Regions from separate parts of the Azospirillum sp. TSH58 genome, predicted to be linked through region 1. Evidence: predicted binding sites of a transcription regulator. Region 1 holds the regulator's gene; each other region holds the start of a gene.

Region 1 (4,622 bases):
TCGCCCTGGCCGCCGCCGCCAACCTGCCCTGGCTGCGCGTCCACCGCCGCCCGCGGGTCGCCGTGCTCGCCACCGGGGACGAGATCGCCCTGCCCGGCGATCCGCTGGGGCCGAGCCAGATCGTCAGCTCCAACGCGCTCGGCCTGTGCGCGCTGGTCGCCAGCCAGGGCGGCGTCGCCCACAATCTCGGCGTGGCGAAGGACGATCCGCAACATCTCGCCGCCATGGCCGCCGGGGCGGCCGGCTGCGACCTGCTGGTGACCACGGGCGGCGCCTCGCAAGGCGAGCACGACCATGTGCGCGACGTGCTGGGCGGGCTGTCGCTGGACTTCTACCGGGTCGCCATGAAGCCCGGTAAGCCGTTGATTTTCGGAACGGCGAACGGCGTGCCGCTGCTCGGCCTGCCCGGCAACCCGGTGTCCACCGGCGTGGCCGCCGTGCTGTTCCTGGTGCCCCTGCTGCGCCGTCTCCAAGGGTTGCCCGCTGAGAACGCGACGCTCACCGTCACGCTCGGCGCGCCGCTGAAGGCCAACGACGACCGCACCGACTTCCTGCGCGCCACCCTGTCCCCCGGACCGGACGGCGGGCCGGTCGCGACCCCCTTCCCGCGCCAGGACAGCGCGATGATGTCCCGGCTGGCCCAGGCCGATGCCCTGATCGTCCGCGAGCCTCACGCCGCCGCCGCCGCCATCGGCGACCGGGTGACGGTGATCCCGTTGAACGGTGGTGCCCTGTCGCTTTAATCCGTTCCGCACCGCGAATCCCTTTGGGAGTCCTGTCCGTCGATTTGCGATTGATTTCATCCGTAGGGCTTGACGGGGGTTAAGAACCAAACTAGAACATGATGGAACGTTTTGCTTTTGTTCCATATCTAGTGCGGAACCGGTCGGGAGGCACAAATGCTCACGCGCAAGCAGCATGAATTGCTGCTTTTCATCAACGAGCGGCTCGGGCAGGGCGGTGTGTCCCCTTCCTTCGACGAAATGAAGGACGCTCTCAACCTGAAGTCCAAGTCGGGCATCCACCGCCTGATCACGGGGCTGGAGGAGCGCGGCTTCATCCGCCGCCTGCCCCACCGCGCCCGCGCGCTTGAGGTGCTGCGCCTGCCGGAGGGGCTGGAGACCGCCCGCACCCGGCCGCCGCGCGCCAAGTTCCAGCCCAACGTCATCAAGGGCGACTTCAGCTTCGCGGGACGGGAGGCGAACCCGGCGTCCGAATCCGTGCAGCTTCCGCTCTACGGCCGGATCGCCGCGGGCACGCCCATCGAGGCGTTGCGCGACGGCTCCGCCTTCGTGGACATTCCCGCCGCCATGCTCGGCATGGGCGACCATTACGCGCTGGAAGTGGCCGGCGATTCCATGGTGGAAGCCGGAATCCTCGACCATGACACGGTGGTCATCCAGCGGTGCGACAGCGCGGAGAACGGCTCCATCGTGGTCGCCCTGGTCGACGACGCCGAGGTCACGCTGAAGCGCCTGCGCCGCAAGGGCAACACCGTGGCGCTTGAACCCGCGAACGCCGCCTACGAGACGCGCATCTTCGGCGCCGACCGGGTTCGGGTGCAGGGCCGCCTCGTCGGTCTGGTGCGGAAATACTGAGCGCAGGACGCACCGGGGCGGCGGTTCAGCGCGCCCCGGTCTTTCCATCGGGAAGCTTTCCGCCCATCGTCCACGGGCGGTCGCCACGCTGGCCGCGCACGCTCTCCACCCGGATCCCCTCGTCCGACAGGTAGAGCGCGTGGGCGCCCTCCCGCCGCAGGCGCCAGCGGTCGATCACCAGCGGCGCCCGGCAGCCGCGCGAGGGGGCAGCGATCACCACCGCATCGGCCAGCGCGCAATCCTCCGGCAATGCGTCCGGCTGGCGCAGCAGCGCCACGGTCTTTCCCTCCACCCGGTAAAGGCATCCCAGGGCGTCGCAGCGCAGCCGCCCGTCCAGGCTCACCCCGGCGAGCGGCCAGACATCCTGACCGGCTTTGCCCTCCGGCTTCTCCATGCCGTCGCGCCGCCTCCAGGTGTCGGCCACCCGCCCGTCGCTGGCGGCTGACAGGCTGAGCAGCCCTTCCGCGCCGCGCACGGCCATCAATTTCCCGTCCTCCGACACCAGAAGGTCGGGCCGCGGCGCGAAGACCGGGACGACCATCCCCCCGACCATCGCGGCCAGCCCCAGCCAGCGCCAGCGCCTTGTCCAGATGGCCAGCCACAGCCCTCCCAGAGTGACCGCCGCGATGGCGGCGTCCGGCATGGCCGGCAGGAACGCGGTGGCGCCGGGCAGCGCCGCGGTCCGCTCCGCCGTTTCGATGACCAGCCGGACGCCCCAGCTCATCGCCGTCACCGCCGGCCCCTCCAGCCCGAAGGGCAGCAGCAGGTAGGAGAGCAGGCTGAAGGGCATGATCCACACCGTCGTGATGGGGATCGCCACCATGTTGGACAGCACGCCGTAGAAGGCGACCTGCTGGAAATGGTAGAGCCCATAGGGAGTCGTCGCGACCGTCGCCACCACACTGGAAAAGGCGATGCCGCCCAGCGCCATCGCTCCCCGGCCGAACCAGCCCATCTCGCGCCGCCGCCGCACCGCCCAGGGCGTGAACCGCTCGAAGGCGGCGATCAGGGCGACGACCGCCGCGAAGGACATCTGGAAGCTCGGCCCCAGCATCCCCTCCGGGTCGTAGAGGACGGTGACGATGCCGGCGAAGGCGACCAGCCGCATGCTGATCGGCGACCGGTCGGCGATGACCGCTCCCATGACCAGCCCGGTCATCAGCACCGACCGCAGCGTCGGCAGGGGCGCTCCCACCAGCAGTGTGTAGAGGATGGCCGACAGGATGCCGGCCAACGCCGCGATCTTCTTGATCGGCCAGCGCAGCGCCACCCAGGGAACCAGCGCCAGCAGCGCCCGCACCACCCAAAAGACGATCCCCGCGGCGATGCCGACATGCAGGCCGGAAATGGACAGGAGATGCGCCAGTCCGCTGTCGCGGAAGGCGTCCATCATCGGCTCGGGAATCGCCGCCGCGTCGCCGTTCAGCAGGGCGGCGGTAACGCTGGCCTCCGCGGAGTCGGGCACGGTGGCGCGCACCCGCTCGGCGATGGCGGCGCGGGCCCGCTCGAAGGCCACGGTCACCCGGCGCCAGCCGCCGGGCGGTGGCGCCTCCTGCGCGACAGGAGCGCCCATGACGAAGCCGACCGCGCCGAATCCTTCGAAATAGGCGCGCCGCTGCAGGTCGAAGGCCCCCGGTTCGGCCGGCGCGGCCGGGGGGTGAAGCATGGCGCGCAGCCGGACCACCGTCCCGGCCTCCGGCGGCGTCACCTTGGCGGGCAGATGCAGGCGCGCCCGTGCCGGTGTCGCTTCGGGGGCCAGCCGCTCCACCGTCAATTCCCCAAGCATCAGCCGCGTGCCGGTGGGCTGCCGCTCGACCGCCAGCACCCGCCCGGTCAGCTGCACCGGCCCGAGTTCCCGGGTCAGCATCGGCGCGGCCACCGCGATGCTGTGGAGCTGCGCCGCGGCGAAGCCCAACGCGACGCTGAGCACCCCCAGCAGCAGGACGAGCGGCGCCAGACGCCGCCGCGCCAGCCACAGCAGAGGCAGACAGCCGGCCGCGGCGCCCGGCCCCAGCCAGAGCGGCGGCTCGGCCGGCAGGCCGAAATACAGCGCCACGCCGGCCCCGGTCCCCACGGGCAGCCACAGCGCCCAGCGCTCCCGCTCCGCGGCGAGACAGTCCACCGCGGCGGCGGAAAGGCGTGCAACGGCACCGCGGCGGACCGGACCGGTGTCGCCGTCCTCCTCGGCCGCCATACCCCCGGCCATGCCCTCTTCAACCCCGTGGGCCATACTGTCGCCTATGCGCGCAAGGCAAATGCCTCCGGCGCCGTTAATGTGTTACACCACCGCACCACCGCAGTCGCACCGCCGCTGCCGCAGCACGGCCGCCGCAGCACTGTAGCAGCGCCGAACCCGGAATTGAGCCACCCATGACCGTCGTCACCCGTTTCGCCCCGTCGCCCACCGGCTTTCTCCACATCGGCGGTGCCCGCACCGCGCTGTTCAACTGGCTGTACGCCCGCCGCAACGGCGGGACGTACCTGTTGCGCATCGAGGACACCGACCGCCAGCGCTCGACGGACGCCGCGGTGGACGCCATCCTCGACGGCCTGTCCTGGCTCGGCCTCGACTGGGACGGCGACGCGGTCAGCCAGTTCGCCCGCAAGGACCGCCACGCCGAAGTGGCGCAGCAGATGCTTGCCGCCGGCCGCGCCTATTACTGCTACGCGAGCCCCGAGGAACTGGAGGAGATGCGCGCCGCCCAGAAGGCCGCGGGCCAGCCGGTGCGCTACGACGGGCGCTGGCGCGACCGCGACCCGTCCGAGGCGCCGGCCGGCGTGAAGCCGGTGATCCGCCTGAAGGCCCCGCAGGAGGGCGAGACGGTCCTGAAGGACCGCGTCCAGGGCGAGGTGACGGTGCAGAACGCCCAGCTCGACGACCTGATCCTGCTGCGCGCCGACGGCACCCCGACCTATCTGCTGGCCGTGGTGGTGGACGACCATGACATGGGCGTCACCCACGTCATCCGCGGCGACGACCATCTGACCAACACCTTCCGCCAGATCCAGATCTACAACGCCATG
Region 2 (4,622 bases), on a different replicon from region 1:
CCCCGTCGCCTCTCCCAATGTGCATCTCATCGACTGGTGGATGTGGCCGGGCACCGCTAATCTGCTGATGACCGAGTACAACAAATACCTTGTGACCCGGCTTCGCTACACGCTTGAGAAGCTGATCGAATCCTGACAAGTTCCCGGCCATGATCTTCCTGCGCTCCCTCGCCTTCAACGTCGCCTTCTACGTGTGGACGGCGGTCATCTGCGTCGGCATCCTGTGGTCGCTGCTGCTGCCGCGACGCAGCATGATCCGCGTGATCACGTGGTATTTCGGTACCGTCTCGTGGCTGGAGCGCACGCTCGCCGGCATCCGATACGAGGTGCGCGGGCGCGAGCACGTCCCCAAAAGCGGGTCCTTCCTCCTGGCCGCCAAGCACCAGTCGGCCTGGGAGACGATGAAGCTGCACTTCCTCGTCAACGACCCGGCGATCATCCTGAAGCGCGAGCTTCTGTGGATTCCCATCTGGGGCTGGTACGCCGCCAGATCCCGGATGATCGCCGTCGACCGCGGCGCCAAGGGCCGCGCCGTCGCCTCGATGGTCCGGAACGCCCGCCCGGTGCGGGACGAGGGACGTCCCATCGTGATCTTCCCGCAGGGCACGCGGGTCGCGGTCGGCGCCTACCGCCCCTACCGGATCGGCGTCGGCGTGCTCTACGACCATCTCGACATCCCCATCGTGCCGATGGCGCTGAACGCCGGCCTCTACTGGGCGCGCAACAGCTTCATCAAGCGGCCGGGCACCATCATCGTGGAATTCCTGCCCCCCATCCCGCCGGGCCTGGGCCGCGCCAAGGCCATGCAGGAGCTGGAGGAGCGGCTGGAGGCCGCCACCGACCGGCTGGTCGTCGCCGCGGGCGGCCCGGCGACCGTGCGGCCGAAGGCGGCGGAACCGGCCACCGCCGCGGTGAGCGAAACCGCGTCCTGATGCGCCGCGGCGCGGCCTTCGCCATCCTCGCCGGGCTCGCCCTGGCGATTTCGATGGCGACGGGCGCGCGAGCCCAGTCACAGCCGAGCGGGGAGCATTTTTCCAACGCCGCGGTGACCGGGGGCGTCACCATCACCCGCAAGGCCTGCGCCGCGCTGGAGGCCCAGCACACCGCCGCCTGGGTCGAGGTGGACGGGCGCGGGGAGTGCCTGCGCTACTACGCGGCGGGCCTGCACCCCGGCCCCAACCCCATCGCCGCGGCCTGGATGCACGGCGACATCATGGGAACCAAGCCGACCTCCGTCGGCCACCAGGAGGGGCTGGGCGTCGCCGCCATGATCGACCAGGAACGCGCCCTGGCGGAGCGGTTCGGCATCCCTTTCCTGTTCCTGGCCCGGCCGGGCGCCTATGGCAGTTCCGGCCGCTTCTGGACGACGCGCCACACGCCGCGCGAGGCGGCCCTGATGAACGCCCTGCTCGACGTCCTGAAGGCCCGCTACGGCGTGGCGGCATGGGCGCTGGGCGGGCACAGCGCCGGCGGCACGCTGACCGCGGAGTTCCTCGCCCGCCGCAACGACCTGCGTTGCGCGGTCATCTCCTCCGGCGCGCCGGCCTACAGGGCCTATCTGGAGGCGCGCGGCCTCCAAACGGTGCTGGCCCGCCCGCAGGGCTGGTTTGACCCCGCCGGCTCGCTGGACCGCATCCCGCGCGATCCCAAGCGCCGCGTTTTCGTCATCGGCGACCCGCGCGAGACCAACATCCCGTTCCACACCCAGCGCGGCTATTTCGACGCCTTGACGTTGCTCGGGCACGCGGCGTGGCTGGTGCCGCTGGAGCGGGCGCCCGCCCCGCGCCACCACAATCTGGTGGACTTCGGCGAAACCGCGCTCGGCCTGTGCGGCTCCGGCGCCGACACCGGCCGGATCCTGGCGACGCTCAAGGCCATGCCGGATCAGCGGGACCGCATCAGCAACTGACCGGTGGAACGCAAGAGGCCGGAACGCAAGAAGAACGGCTGGACCGCCCCCACGGTTGACCCCCGGACGGACGGCCCCTACTCTTCGGACGCTGTTGTCGGCGGACCGGCGTCGTGAATCGGCCGCCCGCGAAAGGGGAGGACGCATGACGGGGATCGCCGCCATATCCCAGCGGATCTGGGACATGAAGTACCGCTTCAAGTCCGCCGCGGGCGACCCCATCGACCAGACCGTCGCCGACACCTGGCGCCGCGTCGCCACGGCGCTCGCCGCGCCCGAGGCCGACCCGCAGGTCTGGGCGCCGCGCTTCGAACGGGCGCTGTCCCGCTTCGAGTTCCTGCCCGCCGGGCGCATCCTGGCCGGGGCCGGCACCGGACGGACGGTGACGCTGTTCAACTGCTTCGTCATGGGGCGGATCGAGGACGATCTCGGCGCCATCTTCGCCCACCTGCGCGAAGCGGCGCTGACCATGCAGCAGGGCGGCGGCATCGGCTACGACTTCTCCACCCTGCGGCCCAAGGGCGCGCTTGTGAAGGGTGTGGGCGCCGACGCCTCCGGCCCGCTGTCCTTCATGGACGTGTGGGACAGCATGTGCCGCACCATCATGTCGGCGGGCGCCCGGCGCGGCGCGATGATGGCGACCCTGCGCTGCGACCATCCTGACATCGAGGATTTCATCGACGCCAAGCGCGAGCCCGGCCGGCTGCGCATGTTCAACCTGTCGGTCCTGGTCACCGACGCCTTCATGAACGCCGTGCGGGAGGACCGGCCCTGGCCGCTGGTCTTCGACGGTCAGGTCCATCGCGAGGTGCGGGCCCGCGGCCTGTGGGACCGCATCATGCAGGCCACCTACGCCTATGCGGAGCCGGGCGTCATCTTCATCGACCGGGTGAACGGTCAGAACAACCTGAGCTATTGCGAATCCATCTCCGCCACCAACCCCTGCGGCGAGCAGCCGCTGCCCCCCTACGGCGCCTGCCTGCTCGGCTCGATCAACCTCGCGGCCCTGGTGATCGACCCGTTCGAGGAATCCGCCCGGCTCGACACCGGCCGGCTGAAGGAGCTGACGGCGCTCGCCGTGCGGATGATGGACAATGTGGTGGACGCCTCGCGCTTCCCGCTGGAGCCGCAGGCGCGGGAGGCCCACGCCAAGCGCCGCATCGGGCTGGGCGTCACCGGGCTGGCCGACGCGCTGATCCTCTGCCGCGCCCGTTATGGCGGCGAAGCGGCGGTGGCCCTGACCGAATCCTGGCTGGGAACGATCCGCAACGAGGCGTACCGCGCCTCCGCCCGGCTGGCCGCGGAGAAGGGCCCCTTCCCGCTCTTCGACCGCGACGCCTACCTGAACGCCCCGATGGTGCGCGGGCTGGACGAGGACGTGCGCGCCCTGATCGCGGAGCATGGCATCCGGAACGCCCTTCTGACCTCCATCGCACCGACCGGCACGATCTCGCTGTTCGCCGACAACGTGTCGTCGGGGATCGAGCCGGTCTTCTCCTACAGCTACGAGCGCACCGTCCTGATGCCCGACGGCACCCGCCGGACGGAGGAGGTCAGCGACCACGCCCACCGCCTGTTCCGCGCGCGCTTCGGGACCGAACAGCCTCTGCCCGATTACTTCGTGGACGCGCAGTCCCTGACCCCGGCGGAGCATGTGGTGATGCAGGCGGCCGCCCAGCGCCATGTGGACAGCTCCATCTCCAAGACCATCAACTGTCCGGAGGACCTGCCCTTCGACGCCTTCAAGGACGTCTATTGGCAGGCCTACGAGCTGGGCTGCAAGGGCTGCACCACCTACCGCCCGAACGCGGTCACCGGCTCCGTCCTGACGGTGAAGAAGGAGGGCGCGGTCCCGGCTCCAGTCCAGGCTCCGGCTCCCCTTCCCGCCACGTCCCCGGCGGCCATGGCGTCCTCCAGGCCACCGGACCGTCCGGAGACCTTGCCGGGCGAGACCTACAAGGTGCGCTGGCCGGACAGCGACCACGCCATGTACATCACCATCAACGACATCGTGGAGAACGGGCGGCGCCGGCCCTTCGAGGTCTTCATCAACTCCAAGAACATGGAGCATTACGCCTGGACGGTGGCGCTGACGCGGATGATCTCCGCGGTGTTCCGCCGCGGCGGCGAGGTCGGCTTCGTGGTGGAGGAGTTGAAGGCGGTCTTCGACCCGCGCGGCGGCGCCTGGATGCAGGGCCGCTACGTGCCGTCCCTGCTGGCCGCCATCGGCGACGTGATCGAACGGCACCTGAAAGCCATCGACATGCTGCCGGACAGCGGGACGCTCACCGCACCCCCACCCGCCGCGACGGAAGCGACCAGCCTCCAGCAATGCCCGAAATGCGGCCAGCCCGGCCTGATCCGGCAGGAAGGCTGCGACAGCTGCCTGAACTGCGGCTATTCCAAATGCGGCCCCTGAAGGCTGACCGGCGACGCCACGGCCGGTCCACGCATGACCCAGGATTTCGAAAGGAGCTTCCATGAACGACGCGACACGGACCATGCTGAGCGACAGCGTGGCGCGTTGGGGCGCCTTCATCGAGGCGAACGCGTCCTGGGCGGAGGCGATCCTGTTCCTGTGCGCCTTCGCGGAGTCGCTGGCCTTCGTCGGGCTGGTCGTGCCAGGCGTCGTGCTGCTCACCGCGGGAGGCGCGCTGGTCGCCTCCGGCGTCCTCGGCTTCTGGCAGGTCTACGCGGCCATCGCGCTGGGCGC
Region 3 (4,622 bases), 930 kb from region 1:
GCGCCCATCGGCATCGCCCTGGTGGACGAAGGCGGGCGGCTGGCCGAATGCAACCAGGCCTTCCTGGCGCTGATCGGCAGCGAGGCCGGCAACGTCATCGGGCGGACCATGGCCGACCTGATCGTCCCGGCGGAGCGCGCCATGGTGACCGAGCGGCTGACCGCCGTGCAGGGCGGCGCCGATCCCGCCGCCCCGCTGGAGGTGCGGCTGACTGGTGGGCGCGAGCTGGTGGCCCAGCTCTACGCGCGGCGGCTGGGCGGGGTGGGGCCGGAAGGGGCGGCGGGGCTGATCCTGCATTTCATCGACATGACCGAGCGCAAGGGGCTGGAGGCCCAGTTCGCCCAGTCGCAGAAGATGCAGGCGGTCGGCCAGCTGGCCGGCGGCGTCGCCCACGACTTCAACAATCTGCTGACCGCGATGATCGGCTTCTGCGATCTGCTGCTGCTGCGCCACAAGCCGGGCGACCAGTCCTTCAGCGACATCATGCAGATCAAGCAGAACGCCAACCGCGCCGCCAACCTCGTGCGGCAGCTCCTGGCCTTCTCGCGCCAGCAGACGCTGCAGCCGCGCATCCTGAGCGTGACCGACGTCCTGGCCGAGCTTGGCAACCTGATGCGCCGGCTGATCGGCGAGAACATCGAGCTGAAGATGCTCCACGGCCGGGACATCGGCTACGTCAAGGTCGACCAGAACCAGCTGGAGCAGGTCATCATCAACCTCGTGGTCAACGCGCGCGACGCCATGGCCGGGGGCGGGCGGCTGACCATCGTCACCTCCAACCATGTGGTGGAGCAGGCGCAGCGCCGCGAGCACGAGACCATTCCGGCCGGCGAGTATGTATCCATCGAGGTGATCGACACCGGCTGCGGCATCCCCAGGGAGAATCTCCAGCGCATCTTCGAGCCCTTCTTCACCACCAAGGGCGTGGGGTCGGGCACCGGGCTGGGTCTGTCCACCGTCTACGGCATCGTCCGCCAGACCGGCGGCTTCGTGCTGGTCGAGTCGGAGAAGGGGGAGGGGACGACCTTCACCATCCTGCTGCCCCGCCACAAGGGCGAGGCCCGTCCCGACCAGGGCGAGCCGCGCGAGCGGCGCGGCAGCGACCTGACCGGCTCCGGCACCATCATGCTGGTCGAGGACGAGGACGCGGTGCGCGTCTTCTCCGCCCGCGCGCTGCGCAACAAGGGCTATCAGGTGCTGGAGGCCAAGAACGGCGAGGCGGCGCTGCAGCAGATCGGCACGGACGGCAGCCGCATCGACCTGCTGATCACCGACGTGGTGATGCCGCAGATGGACGGCCCGACCCTGGCCCGCCATGTCCGGCAGATGCGGCCCGACATGCGCGTGATCTTCATCTCCGGCTACGCCGAGGACCGGCTGGGCGAGATCGACGGGGTCGAGGTCGCCCACTTCCTGCCCAAGCCCTTCTCCCTGAAGCAGCTTGCCTCCAAGGTGAAGGAGGTCATCCGCGACGGCAAATAGCGGCGGGGGGAGCCGCGGCGGGGCCTATCCGACGCGCCAGCCGTGATAGGCCCAGCGTTCCGTTCCCGGCACGTCGAGGGCGTCCCACCCGTGACGCCCGGCGCCGATCGGGCGGTCCGACAGGACGAGCGCACCCGGCGCCAGGAACGGTTCGATCAGCCCGCCGATCCAGTGGCGGATGCCGTCCTCCTCGTCCTCCCGCGCGCTGCCGATGTCGGCGTGGGCCAGCCGAACCGCGCCGTGGAAGCGCTCCGCGGCGGCGGGCAGCGTGTCCCGGAAATCACCCAGGAACAGCCGGTCCTCGTCCGGCCGCAGGGAGGCGGGGACGCGCGCCCACAGGTCGAAGACCAGGATGTCGCGCGGCGGAAACAGGCCGCGCAGATGGTCGTAGGTGCGGCCTTTGCCCAGGCCGATCTCCATCACCAGGCCGGGTGTCCCCGCGACATGGCCGGCCGCCCAGCCGAGCGCCACGCGTTGCGTGGTGAGGCGGTCGATCATGCGGTCGAGCGTCGAGTGGGCAGTCTTCATGTCCGGCTTTTCGGGGCGTTGGTGGCGGGGCTTTTCATGTGAACCCGCCAGCCGGAATTCCGTTGCATCGCCATCGCATGGTCATTGCGCAGCGCCGGATCGTTCCTAACTTCCGACGAGAACATTCGCGGAACTTAGGGCTTTGCGCCGAGGAACAAAGCTGGTACATTCCCTCTCACCGAATGACCGTTGGTGAGATCGTTGGCCCTGGGGCCGCGGATGTGATCTAACAGGGGGAGACGGGCATGTCGTCCGCACAGCTTCGTTTGGTCGAGAAGGATTCCATGGATAAGCAGAAGGCCCTGGATGCCGCTCTGGCGCAGATCGAGCGCGCCTTTGGCAAGGGCTCGATCATGAAGCTCGGCGCCCGCGAGAACACGGTCGAGACGGAGGTCGTTTCCACCGGCTCGCTCGGTCTCGACATCGCGCTGGGCATCGGCGGCCTGCCGCGCGGCCGCATCATCGAGATTTACGGGCCGGAAAGCTCGGGCAAGACGACGCTGGCCCTGCACGCCATCGCCCAGGCCCAGAAGAACGGCGGCACCTGCGCCTTCGTGGATGCGGAGCACGCTCTGGACCCGGCCTACGCCCGCAAGCTGGGTGTCAACATCGATGATCTGCTGATCTCCCAGCCCGACGCCGGCGAGCAGGCGCTGGAGATCGCCGACACGCTGGTGCGCTCCGGCGCCGTCGACGTTCTCGTGGTCGACTCGGTCGCCGCCCTGGTGCCGCGCGCCGAGCTGGAAGGCGAGATGGGCGACAGCCACGTCGGCCTGCACGCCCGCCTGATGAGCCAGGCGCTGCGCAAGCTGACCGGCTCCATCTCCAAGTCGAACTGCCTGGTGATCTTCATCAACCAGATCCGCCTGAAGATCGGCGTGATGTTCGGCAACCCGGAGACGACCACCGGCGGCAACGCGCTGAAGTTCTACGCCTCCATCCGCCTGGACATCCGCCGCATCGGCGCGATCAAGGACCGCGAGACGGTGGTGGGCAACCAGACCCGCGTGAAGGTGGTGAAGAACAAGATGGCCCCGCCGTTCCGCGTGGTCGAGTTCGACATCATGTACGGCGAGGGCGTGTCGAAGGTGGGCGAGCTTCTCGACCTCGGCATCCAGGCCGGCGTGGTGGAGAAGTCGGGCGCGTGGTTCAGCTACGACGGCACCCGCATCGGCCAGGGCCGCGAGAACGCCAAGAACTACCTGCGCAACAACCCGGCCACGGCCGACGCCATCGAGGCGAAGATCCGCGGCAACGCCGGTCTCGTCGCCGACGCCATGATGGGCACCCCGGAGGCCGACGGCGAGGCTGCCACGCCGGAGTGATCCCGGACAGCAGGCCTGTTTCTCTGTGTGAAAGCCCCTCTCCGGTCCGCCGGGGAGGGGCTTTCGCCGTCTTGCCGGACGGCTGGAAAGACCTTACATTCAGGCTGGGCGGACGGGTGTTCCAGCACCCGTCCGCCGGCCCGGTCCTAGCGGTTCGGGATCTCAAGCAGCAGCTTGAGCGCCCGCAACAGCAGGATCAGGAGTTCGAGGATCTTTCTCATCCGTCGAGCCTCCTTATCGGCGGCGGGGCGGTGGCCCATTCCACCGCCCGTCCGCGCCGATGATCATGCAAATGTGTGGCGCTCCGTCCACGCGGCCTGTCGCCGCGCTGGAGCCTGTCGCGGGCACTCAGTGGACAGCCATCGCAAGTCACGTTAAAAGCACGGTTCGGCCGCGAACAAGGCCGCGCCGCCGATTGTAGCCGACCGTAGCCGGAGCCTGGACAGCTTATGAAGACCGCCAACGACATCCGCCGCACGTTCCTGGACTTTTTCGCGAAGAACGGCCACCAGATCGTGGAGTCGTCGCCGCTGGTTCCGCGCAACGACCCGACGCTGATGTTCACGAACGCCGGCATGGTGCAGTTCAAGAACGTCTTCACCGGGGCGGAGCAGCGGCCCTATTCGCGGGCGACCACCTCGCAGAAGTGCGTGCGGGCGGGCGGCAAGCACAACGACCTGGACAACGTCGGCTACACGGCGCGGCATCACACCTTCTTCGAGATGCTGGGCAACTTCTCGTTCGGCGACTACTTCAAGGACGACGCGATCGCCTTCGCCTGGAACCTCGTGACGAAGGAGTTCGGGCTGCCGGCGGACAAGCTGCTGGTCACCGTCCACAGCTCAGACGAGGACGCGGCGGGCATCTGGCGCAAGGTCGCCGGCCTGTCGGACGACCGCATCATCCGCATCCCGACCGACGACAATTTCTGGCGCATGGGCGATACGGGTCCCTGCGGTCCGTGCTCGGAGATCTTCTTCGACCACGGTCCGCACATCGCCGGCGGTCCTCCGGGCTCGCCCGACCAGGACGGCGACCGCTTCATCGAGATCTGGAACCTCGTGTTCATGCAGTATGAGCAGCGCGGTCCCGACGACCTGATCGCCCTGCCGAAGCCGTCGATCGACACCGGCATGGGTCTGGAGCGTCTGGCCGCCGTGCTCCAGGGCAAGCATGACAACTACGACATCGACCTGATGCGGGCGCTGATCGTGGCCTCCGCCGAGGCGACGAAGACCGCGCCGGACGGCGCGCACGCCGTCTCGCACCGCGTCATCGCCGACCATC
Region 4 (4,622 bases), on a different replicon from region 1:
CAAGGTGATCGTGCGCATCGTCAGAACAGGCTCAGCTGGCTGGACGGCGTGACCAGCCGCTGGCGCAGATCCAGCCGGTCGGTCAGCCCGCCCGCCGGGTGGTAATCGGCGGCGATCAGGAAGGGGCGCGCCCGCCGCAGCCCGGTCGACAGCCGCCCCAGATCCTCCAGGCGCAGGCGGGTGTGGCGGCGCGCCGACAGGATCTTGTCCACGGCGCGCGCACCCAGCCCCGGCACCCGCAGCAGCATCTCGCGGTCGGCGCTGTTGACGTCCACCGGGAAGCGCTCGCGGTTCTTCAGCGCCCAGGCCAGCTTCGGGTCGATGCCGAGGTCGAGCATCCCGTCCTCGCCGCCGGACGCGATCTCCTCCACCGTGAAGCCGTAGTAGCGCAGCAGCCAATCGGCCTGATACAGCCGGTTCTCCCGCTGCAGGGGCGGCGGCTTGACCGGAAGGACCGAGCTGGCCTCCGGGATCGGGCTGAAGGCGGAGTAGTAGACGCGGCGCAGCCCGTAGCGCTGGTAGAGCGTGCCGCTGGTCTCCAGGACCGAGCGGTCGGTGGCGTCGTCGGCGCCGACGATCAGCTGGGTGCTCTGGCCGGCGGGGGAAAAGCGGCGGCGTTCCTCCTTGGCTTCGACGATGCGCTCGTTGACCTGACCCATCACCGCCTTGATGGTGCCGCCGTTCTTCTCCGGCGCGAAGGCCTTCAGGCTGTGGTCGGTGGGCAGTTCGAGGTTGATCGACAGGCGGTCCGCCCACAGCCCGGCCTGCTCGATCAGCCAGGGGCTGGCCTCGGGGATGGTCTTCAGGTGGATGTAGCCGGCGAAGCCGTGGTCGCGCCGCAGCGTCCGCGCCACCAGCATCATCTGCTCCATCGTGTGGTCCGGCGAGCGGATGATGCCGGAGGACAGGAACAGCCCCTCGATGCAGTTGCGCTTGTAGAAGCCCAGGGTCAGTGTCACCACCTCCTCCACCGTGAAGCGGGCGCGGCGGACGTTGGAGGAGCGCCGGTTGATGCAGTAGACGCAGTCGAACAGGCAGTGGTTGGTCAGCAGGATCTTCAGGAGCGAGACGCAGCGCCCGTCCGGCGTGTAGGCGTGGCAGATGCCGGCGCCGGTGGTCGAACCCAGCCCCTCCTTGCCGCCGCGGCGCGGCTTGGCGCCGGACGAGGCGCAGGAGGCGTCGTATTTCGCCGCATCGGCCAGAATGCCGAGCTTCTCGATCAAGGCGTCGTCCATCGTCCCATCCCATGCTGCGTGCGTGTTCTTAATATGTTCCCCTTGGGGTGGGAGGCAAGCGGCGCGTGCGGCGCCGGGTGGGACAAAGTCCGACCAGCGTCGCCGGGGCAATCTTGGATGGCGCCGAAGCGGAACCACATATCCGGGATGACCTCGACACCGCCGTTCCGGCTCGGCCGCCGCACCGTCCTCGCCGCCACCGCAGCCGTCGCTGCCGCGTCCCTCGGCGGCGCCCTGGCGCGCCCGCTGCAAGCCGCCCAACCGGCGGCCGGGGCCGCGTTCGACCCGGCCTTGCTGGACCGGGCGGTCAAGCGGGCGGCCGGGCTCGATCAGATCCACGCGCTGGTCATCGGGCGGCATGGGGCGGTGGTGTCGGCGGAGGCCTTCCGGGGACCGGCGGTGAACCGCGCCGTGAACGTCAAGTCGGTGTCCAAGACCATCGCCGCCTCGCTCGCCGGCATCGCCATCGACCGCGGAGTCCTGCGTGGCGTCGACGTCACCCTCGCCGAGGCGGCGCCGGGGCTGGTTCCGGCGGCCGTCGATCCGCGCGTGCGCCGGATCACCATCGCCGACCTTCTGACCATGCAGGCCGGTCTGGAGCCGACCTCCGGGCCGGGCTACGGCCGCTGGATCAACAGCCGCAACTGGGTCGTCGACGCGCTCCGCCGTCCCTTCGTCACCGATCCGGGCGCGCGGATGCTCTATTCAACCGGGAGCTACCACCTGCTGGGCGCGGCGCTGGCCAGCGCGTCGGGGCGCAGCCTGCTGGCCCTGGCGCGGGACTGGCTGGGCGAGCCGCTGGGCATCGACGTGCCGTCCTGGACGCGCGACCCGCAGGGCTTCTACCTCGGCGGCAACAACATGGCGCTGTCGCCGCTCGACCTCTTCCGCTTCGGCGAACTGTGGCGGCAGGGCGGCTTGTGGAACGGACAGCGCGTCATCAGCGCCGCCTGGGTGGAGGCTTCCTGGGTGCCGCGCACGCGCTCCCCCTTCTCCGGCGACGACTACGGGTACGGCTGGTTCCTTGCCGAGGCGAAGAGGCACCGCATCGCCTACGCGCGCGGCTATGGCGGGCAGATGCTCTATCTGGTGCCCGGCCTGGGGCTGACCGTCGTCGTCACCTCCGACCCCACCCGCCCGGCGCGCTCCGACGGGCATGTCGGCGTCCTCCACGCCCTGCTGACCGACGACATCATCCCGGCGGCGGAGATGGCCTGACGGGCCGGCGGATCAGCCGGACAGGCCGCCGCTGCGCAACCGCCGCATCATGTCCTTCCCGGGCAGGAAGGCCACCAGCACGGCCCCGGCCGCCGCCATCGCGGCGACGGTGCCGAGGACGGCGGCCAGGGGCACCGCCCCTCCGGGAAGGGGAGCGCCATCGGCGAGACCGGCGACCACCGCCGCCCCGACGATCCAGCCGAGCGGCACCGCGACCGCGGCGACGGCGGCGCCCAGGAGGACGAACTCCAGCACCACCGCCTGAATCATCGAACGCCGCCCGACCCCGAGGGTGTGCAGGATCGCCATCTCATGGCGGCGCCGCTGCGCGCTGCTGGCGACGGCGCCGAGCAGGACCACGGCCGCCGCGCCGAGGGCGACGGCGGACAGGCCGTTCAGAAGCCCGCGCACGGTCCGGACGGTCGAGCCGAGCGCGTCGAGCACCTCCGCCACGCGGACGGTGGGGGCTTGCGGGACCGCCTGCGCCACCGCCGCCTCCACCGCCGGAACCGCGCCGGAGGGTGACCAGACGGCGGCGACGAGGCTGTGCGGCGGCGGCTCCGGGAAGGGGGAGAGGAGAACCGGAAAATCCAGGTCGAGCCGCGCCCAGTCGATGCGCCGCAGGTTGGCGACGGTCGCGGTCACCGGGCCGCTTGCCAGGGCCAGCGTGAGGCGGTCGCCCACCGCCAGCCCCAGCCGGCGGGCCACTTGCGCGTCCAGCGAGGCAAGCGGTGGGCCGGCGTAACCCTCGGGCCACCAACTCCCCGCGACGATCCGGTCAGCGGGTGCGGGACGGTCGCGCCAGGACAGGCCGCGGTCGCCGCGCACCGCCCAGCCGACGGAGCGCGGGGCATCCGCTTCGGTGATGGCGGTGCCGTTGAGGCGGCTGATCCGGGCGTGCAGGAAGGGCGCCGTCTCGACCCGCACGACGCCGGGCAGGGCGGAAAGCTGTTCGCTCAGGAGCTTGCCGTCCCGCGGGGAAATGTTCAGCACGACGACGGAGGGCGTCTGCGCCGGCAGCGTCGCCTCGACATGGCCGGTCGCCGACCGTCCGACCACGCCGACCGCCACCAGCAGGGTCAGGCCGATGCCCAGCGCCACGGCCAGCGGGACCGTCGGCGCGCCGGGCCGCCCGAGATTGGCGACGGCCAGCCGGACCACCGGACGCCGTCCATGCGCCAGCCGGCGGGCCATCCCGGCAAGCCCCCGCCCGAACAGGGCGAACGCCGCCGCGATCATCCCGGCGACAAGCAGGAATCCGGCGATCGCGAGCGGCATCCCCGTCCAGGCGGCGAGCAGACCGGCGAGCGCCAGCCCAAGCAGCGCGACGGCGCCGCGGGTCCGCCACCCCAACGGCTGGGACAGGCCATCCGCCGCCCCCCGCCAGACCGCGGCGGGGCTGGTCCCGGCGGCGCGGGCCAGCGGCGGCACGGCGCAGAGCAGCGCCGCCAGAAGCCCGACCGTCCCCGCCAGCAGCAGGGCCGCCGGATCGACGGCTCCACCCGTCTCCGGCATCCAGTCGAGCGGCAGGGCGTTCACCGCCATGGCGGCCAGCAGGGCGCCGGTGCACAGGCCGATCAGCAGCGCCACGCCGACCACGGCCAGCGTCTGCACCAGGAAGGCGGTGAAGAGCAGGCGCGGCGAGCCGCCCAGCGCCTTCAGCGTGGCCAGGACCGGCAAGCGCCGGGCGAGGTGTGCCGACAGCGCCCGGCCGATGCCGACGCCGCCGATCAGCAGGATGGACAGCGACCCCAGAAGGAACAGAGCGCGGGCGAGGTGCACGGTGCGGTCCACGCCCGGAATGCCGTGGGCGGCGTCGACGATCCGCCATCCGGCATCGGGAAAGCGGCTTTCCAGATCGCGCAGGACGGCGTCGGAACGGGCCGTTTCCGGCAGGACGAGGCGATAGTACCAGTAGACGGGCATCCCCGGCTCGGCGAGGCCCGTCTCGTCCAGCGCCCGGCGGTCGATGACGACGCGCGGGCCGAGGGAGAAGGCGCGGAAGGCCCGGTCCGGCTCATGCTCCAGAACGGCACGGATCGCGACCTCGGCGGTCCCGAGCCGCAGCCGGTCGCCGACGCTCAGCGCCAGCGCGTCGAGGAGGTCGGCGGACACCGCCGCTCCCCATCGCCCGTCCCGCCGGGCCAGCGCCTCGGCAAGGGACAGGGC

Evidence for each region. Region 1 encodes LexA, which represses DNA repair genes until DNA is damaged. Its sites were predicted from a motif close to ATGTTCTANTTTGGTTC; they were not measured.
Region 2: TSH58p_RS27515 (adenosylcobalamin-dependent ribonucleoside-diphosphate reductase) is a predicted target of LexA. The motif match lies at 1,931-1,947, and genes of this name have one in related genera.
Region 3: recA (recombinase RecA) is a predicted target of LexA. The motif match lies at 2,163-2,179, and genes of this name have one in related genera.
Region 4: TSH58p_RS01085 (putative DNA modification/repair radical SAM protein) is a predicted target of LexA. The motif match lies at 1,258-1,274, and genes of this name have one in related genera.

Annotation. Positions count from the first base shown of each region.
Region 1 covers NZ_CP022364.1:465,594-470,215, forward strand. Annotated here, with positions in the region: gene glp (gephyrin-like molybdotransferase Glp) at 1-743, shown strand, start outside; gene lexA (transcriptional repressor LexA) at 900-1,598, shown strand; gene TSH58p_RS05750 (ComEC/Rec2 family competence protein) at 1,624-3,804, opposite strand; gene gltX (glutamate--tRNA ligase) at 3,969-4,622, shown strand, end outside.
Region 2 covers NZ_CP022367.1:1,335,424-1,340,045, reverse strand. Annotated here, with positions in the region: gene TSH58p_RS27530 (YdcF family protein) at 1-136, shown strand, start outside; gene TSH58p_RS27525 (1-acyl-sn-glycerol-3-phosphate acyltransferase) at 150-932, shown strand; gene TSH58p_RS27520 (S9 family peptidase) at 932-1,909, shown strand; gene TSH58p_RS27515 (adenosylcobalamin-dependent ribonucleoside-diphosphate reductase) at 2,055-4,328, shown strand; gene TSH58p_RS27510 (DedA family protein) at 4,390-4,622, shown strand, end outside.
Region 3 covers NZ_CP022364.1:2,556,605-2,561,226, forward strand. Annotated here, with positions in the region: gene TSH58p_RS15640 (PAS domain-containing sensor histidine kinase) at 1-1,482, shown strand, start outside; gene TSH58p_RS15645 (class I SAM-dependent methyltransferase) at 1,507-2,010, opposite strand; gene recA (recombinase RecA) at 2,256-3,335, shown strand; gene alaS (alanine--tRNA ligase) at 3,785-4,622, shown strand, end outside.
Region 4 covers NZ_CP022363.1:264,198-268,819, reverse strand. Annotated here, with positions in the region: gene TSH58p_RS01090 (UdgX family uracil-DNA binding protein) at 1-18, opposite strand, end outside; gene TSH58p_RS01085 (putative DNA modification/repair radical SAM protein) at 21-1,235, opposite strand; gene TSH58p_RS01075 (serine hydrolase) at 1,383-2,453, shown strand; gene TSH58p_RS32860 (ABC transporter permease) at 2,466-4,622, opposite strand, start outside.